One region of the Xanthobacter pollutisoli genome, then DNA from elsewhere that is predicted to be linked to it. Evidence: riboswitches for the same ligand, from Rfam matches in the RefSeq annotation. Region 1 holds a riboswitch; the other holds the start of a gene.
What was found. Region 1 has a riboswitch for thiamine pyrophosphate ahead of thiO (glycine oxidase ThiO). Riboswitches for the same ligand answer to the same signal wherever they lie in the genome.

Region 1 (3,402 bases):
AGCTTCACCCAGTTGGTCTCCAGCGCCTCGCGCGCCAGCTCGGCGGTGAGCACGGCGTCTTTCGCCGTCTGGCAGCCGGCGGTGTTGGGCAGGATGTGCACGCGGCCGGACAGCAAATCGGTGAGGCTCTCCTCATAGCCGGCGAGGCTGATACGGCGGATGGAGGCGGTGGCCATCTCGCTGCCCGACGCGGCCAGGGCGTCGAGGAACACCTTCTGGTTGGGATAGCCCGCCGTGCCGAGGAACAGCCGCGAGGTGAAGCTGCGGTCGGCGATGACGAGAGGGTCGCTCTGCGGGGTGGTGAACGCGCTCATGGTGTTTCTTCCCGGCGCCCGTGTGCGCCTCGTTCTGTTGGGCCGCAAGGGTCAGCCGCCCTGCTTGGCCTCGATGATCTCCACCGCGTCTCCGGCGGCAAGCGGCATCTCGGCCCAGGTGCGGCGGGGCACGACCGCGCCGTTCACAGCCACCGCGATGCCCTTGCGCTCCGGGTCGAGGTCCTTGGCGCGGAGCAGATCGGCGACCGTCTCCACCGCATGCGCCTCGACGATGCCATTGACCTTGAGCGACAGGGCCGTGCGCGCGTCCATGGCGCCTACTCCGCCGCCGCGCGGGGCGGCTGGAAGCGGGCCGCGCCGAACGGCGCCGCCACATCGGCCATGCGACCGGTGAGGATCTGATCGGCGATCACGTCCGTCGTCACCGGCAGCAGCAGGATGCCGTTGCGGTGGTGGCCGGTGGCGTAGACGAGGCCGTCCACCTCCGGGCTCGGGCCGAGGATGGGCGCATCGTCCCGGCTGCCGGGGCGGAAGCCGACCCATTGCTCGATGATGCTCAGCTCCTCCAGCGTCGGCAGCGCCCGCCAGGCGTGGGTGAGCAAGGCGAGCTGGCCGCCGGCGGTGAGATCGGGATCGAATCCCTTCTCCTCGGTGGTGGCGCCGACGATGAGCCGCCCGTCCCGCCGTGGCACCAGATAGGAGCCGGGGGCCCACAGCACATGGGAAAGGATGGGCGCGGCCGGGTCCATGCGCAGGGCCAGCATCTGACCCTTGATGGGCCGCACGGGCAGAGGTGGTGCCGGGGTGATGTCCACGGCGCGGCTCCACGCACCCGCGGCCAGCACCACCACGTCGGCGCCATGATGGACGTCGCCGGACACCACGCCCGTCACCCGGGCGCCGGCAGTGGCGACGCGCTGAACCGGTGTGTGCTCGTGCAGCCGCGCGCCAGCTTTCAATGCGGCGATCTTCAGCGCGGCGGCGACCTTGCGGTTGTCCACCTGATGGTCTTCGGGGCTCAGCACGCCGCCGGCGAGGCGGGGCGCGAGATAAGGCTCACGCCGGCGCACCTCGGCGGCGGTGAGCCACTGGACGGGCAGGCCCAGCCCTTGCTGGAAGGCGTAAAGGTGGCGCAGCTTCGCGAGATCATCGGCCGTAAGGGCGATGGTGAGGGTGCCCTCGGTGCGCAGGTCCACGCGCTCGCCCGATGCCCGCTCCAGCTCGGCGGCGAAGGCGGGCCACAGGATCTGGCTGGCGCGGTTGAGGGCGAGGAGGCCCTCCTCGCCGGGCTCGGCTTCGGCGCAGGCGGCGAGCATGCCGGCGGCGGCGTGGCTCGCGCCGCGGCCAGTCTCGCCGGCCTCGAACAGGTCCACCGGACAGCAGGCCTCAGCCAGCCGCCACGCCAGCGCAAGGCCTATGACGCCGCCGCCGACGATGGCGACGCGCGGACGCGCCTTCCCCGCCGCTGCCGAGCCGGCTGAAGAGCCAGCCGATGCTGGTGGTGATGAAACGTGCGACAAGCTCTCGCTCATCGGCATCTCCCTACGCTGGCATGATCCAGACAGGTTCGATGGGTGTGATCTCAGCCGCGCATGATGCGAGGCACCCCAGGCCGTGTCGGCATTATCCATGCCTGGAGGCGCGATCGCAAGGGGCGGCTCCCCGGACGAGCAAGCGGCGGGCCCCACGCGGCTGGCGCGGCGGCCAGCAGGAGCTATGCTCGCGCATGCGCTCTCCGCTTCCACTCCTGCGCCGCCTGCGCCACGGCATGACCCTTGGCGTGCGGGTCTTCGCGGCCGATGCATCCGGCCGCATCCTTCTCGTGCGCCATACCTATGTGGCCGGCTGGCATTTCCCCGGCGGCGGCGTGGACCTTGGGGAAAGCGCGCCGGAGGCGGCGCGGCGAGAGCTGAGGGAAGAGGCCAACGTGGAGGTGGAGGGCGAACTCGTTCTCGCCGGGCTGTTCTTCAACCCGAAGGTGGGCGGCCGTGACCATGTGGCGCTGTTCCGCGCCGGCCGGCTCGTCGTCGGGCCGCGTCCCAGGAGAAACCTGGAGATCGAGGCCTCCGAATTCTTCGCCCCCGACGCGCTGCCGGCGGACACAACGCCCGCGACGCTGCGGCGCATCGCCGAGGCGCAGGGCGCTCCGGTGGCTGACCGCTGGTGAGGCGTGGGACGGCGCGCGCCTTTCACCCGCAGGGACCGCTTGCCAACATCGCGGCGCCTGCTTAAGTCCGCGGGGGGATGCAAAGGGGCCGCCTGCCCGGAGAATTGCCATGTCGCTCGACGCGGACCAGATCGTCGAACGCCGCCGTCTGCGGCGGAAGGTCACTTTCTGGCGCACGCTCGGGGTGCTGGGCGTCATCGCGGCGCTGGCGGTGGGCGTCGCCACCCTCGCCGGCGGCAACGTGCCCGCCTCCTCTCCTCACGTGGCGCGCCTGTCCATCGGCGGACTGATCCGCAACGATCGCGATCGGGTGGATCTGCTGGAGGAGATCGGCCGCTCGCGGGCGAGCGCCGTCATTCTTTCCATCGATAGCCCCGGCGGGACCGTGACGGGCTCCGAGCAGCTTTACGACGCCCTGCGCCGCCTCGCGGCCAAGAAGCCGGTGGTGGCGGTGGTGGAGGGCGTCGCCGCATCCGGGGCCTACATCGCGGCGCTCGGAGCCGACCACATCATTGCCCGCCGCAACGCTCTGGTGGGCTCGGTGGGCGTGATCTACCAGTTTCCCAATTTTACCGAGCTCCTCAAGACCGTGGGCGTGACCATGGAGGACATCAAGTCCTCGCCGCTGAAGGCTTCGCCCAACCCCTACACACCCACGTCGCCCGAAGCCCGCGCCGCCGTCGATTCCCTGGTGAAGGACAGCTACGCCTGGTTCCGCACCCTGGTGGGCGACCGCCGCAAGCTCTCCGATGACAAGCTCTCCCAGGTGGCCGACGGCCGCGTATTCACCGGCCACCAGGGGCTGGAGCTGCAGTTGGTGGACGAGGTCGGCGACGAGCGCACTGCCCGCGCCTGGCTCGCCCGCGAGAAGGGTGTCAGCGAGGACCTCAAGGTCCGCACCTGGCACACCAAGGAAGTGGGCGACGAATTCGGCTGGCTGCTCGGCGCCGCCCGCGGCGT
Region 2 (3,402 bases), on a different contig from region 1:
GGGCATAGGAGGCGATGTTGAACGGCACGCCGAGGAAGGCGTCGGCCGACCGCTGGTAGAGCTGGCAGGAGAGCTTGCCGTCCAGAACGTAGAACTGGAACAGGCAGTGGCAGGGCGGCAGCGCCATCTTGGCCACGTCCGCCGGATTCCAGGCGGTGACGATGAGGCGGCGCGAATCGGGATTCCTGCGGATGTCCGAGACCACTTGTGCGATCTGGTCGATCACCCCGCCCTCGGGGGTCGGCCAGGAGCGCCACTGGTGGCCGTAGACCGGCCCGAGATCGCCCTTGGCATCGGCCCACTCGTCCCAGATGGAGACACCGTTCTCCTTGAGATACCGGATGTTGGTATCGCCGGCGAGGAACCACAGAAGCTCGTGGACGATGGATTTCAGGTGCAGTTTCTTGGTCGTGACGAGGGGAAAGCCCCGGGCCAGATCAAACCGAATCTGGTGGCCAAACACCGACAGAGTTCCTGTGCCGGTGCGATCGTCCTTGCGCACGCCGTGGTCGAGGATGTGGCGCAGCAGCTGGTGGTAGGCTTCCATGGCTCGGGTCCGACGCTCGATTCCGCTGTGGCCAGAGGCGGCAGTCTAGCCGCCGGACAAGTCCGCTGCCACTCTGGCGGGGCCCTGTGAACAAGTCGTAACGCCAGCTTCCGTAACGGGTGCCCGAGGAGGTCCGCCGCGCGCGAAAATGTGAATGATTTCCGCAACGTATGCCCCACCGCGAGGCGGAGCTGTGCCACGAGCCGGCCGCATTGGACGAGCGTCTTGGGCCGCTCTAACGATCAAGGGTTTGCGATCATGCGCCAGACTTCCCTCACTTCCGCGCTTCTTGAGGTGCGCGCCTTCCTCGCCGGTCAGGCGCAGGCGGAGGAGTTCCGCAACGAGGCTGCCTGGGAGGCCGGATCTTCGCACGAGGAGCACGCCGCCATCGACGCCCTCGCCCGCCTCGACGAGGCGCTCGGGCGTCTTCAGGCCCGCCAGAAGAGCGCGATGCGGCCGGCCTCCATCGCGGCCTGAAGCCCGCCCGAGCGACCGCCGGCCCGTCTCGCTGCGGTGCAGCGTTGACATTGGGCTTTCGTATACCTCACACTGAACGTGTTCCAAGGGGGGCCCCGGACGGGGCTGAGATATCGCAAGTCCAATGGTGTGATGCCTGCGGCGCCGCGATGACCCTTCGAACCTGATCCGGGTCATACCGGCGAAGGGATCGGAACTTGTGCCCCCGGCGCTCAGCGTCGTTCCGCACCCGTCTCCTAGCTCTACCCCCGGCTCTCGTTGAAAGCGCAAGCTGAACGGAGATCCGCATGCTGGACGAAGCCTCGACGTCCTCCCTTAAAGTCACCACCGGCCCCTTGCCCCATTCCCGCAAGGTGTTCGTCTCCGCCACGCGCCCCGACGTGCGCGTCGCCATGCGCGAGGTTCAGCTGTCGGACCCCGCCGAGCGGCCGCTGAAGGTGTATGACACCTCCGGCCCTTACACGGACCCCGAGGCCATCATCGACCTCACCAAGGGCCTCTCGCCGCTGCGCGCCCAGTGGATTCGCGAGCGCGGCGACGTGGAAGAGGTGGAAGCCCGCGCGGTGCGGCCCGAGGACAACGGGCTCAAGGCCGGCCAGAGCTCCTCTCTGCCCCAGTTCGACCTCACAGGGCGCAGCCCCCTGCGCGCGAAGGCAGGCAAGCGGCCGACCCAGATGGCCTATGCCCGCGCCGGCATCATCACGCCCGAGATGGAATATGTGGCTGCGCGCGAGAACCTCGCCCGCGTCAATGGCGGGGCTCACCCGCACCATCAGGCCATGAGCCTCGGTGCCGCCATTCCCGCCGAGATCACGCCCGAGTTCGTCCGCCAGGAAGTGGCGCGGGGCCGCGCCATCATCCCGGCAAACATCAACCACCCGGAAATCGAGCCGATGGCCATCGGCCGGAATTTCCTGGTGAAGATCAACGCCAATATCGGCAATTCCGCCGTCTCTTCCGGCATTGCGGAGGAGGTGGACAAGCTCGTGTGGGCCACCCGCTGGGGCGCCGACACGGTGATGGATCTCTCCACCGGCAAGCACATCCACACCATCCGCGAGTGGATCATGCGCAATTCGCCGGTGCCCATCGGCACAGTGCCGATCTATCAGGCGCTCGAGAAGGTCAACGGCGTCGCCGAGGACCTCACGTGGGAGGTGTTCCGCGACACGGTGATCGAGCAGTGCGAGCAGGGCGTGGACTACATGACGGTGCACGCGGGCGTGCGCCTGGCGTTCGTGCCGCTCACCGCCAACCGCGTCACCGGCATCGTCTCGCGCGGCGGCTCGATCATGGCCAAGTGGTGCCTTGCCCACCACAAGGAGAGCTTCCTCTACGAGCATTTCGAGGAGCTCTGCGAGATCCTCGCCCAGTATGACGTCTCCTTCTCCCTCGGCGACGGCCTGCGCCCCGGCTCCATCGCCGACGCCAACGACGCGGCGCAGTTCGCCGAGCTGGAGACCCTCGGACAGCTCACCGAGATCGCCTGGAAGTATGACTGCCAGGTGATGATCGAGGGCCCCGGCCACGTGCCGCTGCACCTCATCCGCGAGAATGTGGAGAAGCAGCTCAAGGTCTGCCACGAGGCGCCGTTCTATACCCTCGGCCCGCTGGTAACGGACATCTCCCCCGGCTACGACCACATCTCCTCCGCCATCGGTGCGGCGATGATCGGCTGGTTCGGCACCGCGATGCTCTGCTACGTCACGCCGAAGGAGCATCTCGGCCTGCCCGACCGCGACGACGTGAAGACCGGCGTCATCTCCTACAAGATCGCCGCCCACGCCGCCGATCTCGCCAAGGGCCACCCGGCGGCGCGCATCCGCGACGATGCGCTCTCCCGGGCCCGCTTCAGCTTCCGCTGGCGCGACCAGTTCGCGCTCTCGCTGGACCCGGAGACGGCCGAGCGCTTCCACGACGAGACGCTCCCCGCCGAGGGGGCCAAGGTGGCGCACTTCTGCTCCATGTGCGGGCCGAAGTTCTGCTCCATGAAGATCTCGCAGGAGCTGAAGCTGGAAGCCGGCGACATCGCCCGCGCCCAGGCCGACAACCTCGCCTCCGCGGGCATGGCCGAAATGGCCCAAAAGTTCCGCGACGGCGGCGGCCTGATCTACACGCCCGCTCCCGAAGTGGCGCCTCCGCCGCCCGCGCCGGCGAAGTAAAGGCGAGGCCGGCCGGTCGCCTTGCCGTCGCCCTTCGGCTTGACCGAAGGGCCCATCTTGGCGCCGAAGGTCCGGCGGATAGATGTTCCGGTGAAGCCGGAGCATGACGGTGGGGTGGTCGGCTGGTTCGCTCAACGCTGGGCGAGGGCTTCGTCAGCCCTCCGCCCGCGCGGCCATGTCGAGCAGGCGCTCCAGCGCCGCCTCCGGTGTTGCGCC

Region 2: linked by a shared signal. The riboswitch ahead of thiC (phosphomethylpyrimidine synthase ThiC) and the one ahead of thiO (glycine oxidase ThiO) in region 1 are both predicted to bind thiamine pyrophosphate.

What each region holds. Positions count from the first base shown of each region.
Region 1 is NZ_JBDZDP010000007.1:143,673-147,074, reverse strand. Features, by position in the region: gene ABLE93_RS15590 (thiazole synthase) at 1-314, opposite strand, end outside; gene thiS (sulfur carrier protein ThiS) at 366-587, opposite strand; gene thiO (glycine oxidase ThiO) at 593-1,807, opposite strand; TPP riboswitch at 1,796-1,895, opposite strand; gene ABLE93_RS15575 (NUDIX domain-containing protein) at 2,002-2,442, shown strand; gene sppA (signal peptide peptidase SppA) at 2,552-3,402, shown strand, end outside.
Region 2 is NZ_JBDZDP010000003.1:143,017-146,418, reverse strand. Features, by position in the region: gene ABLE93_RS09430 (thymidylate synthase) at 1-547, opposite strand, end outside; gene ABLE93_RS09425 (hypothetical protein) at 806-1,024, shown strand; TPP riboswitch at 1,101-1,232, shown strand; gene thiC (phosphomethylpyrimidine synthase ThiC) at 1,312-3,186, shown strand; gene miaA (tRNA (adenosine(37)-N6)-dimethylallyltransferase MiaA) at 3,340-3,402, opposite strand, start outside.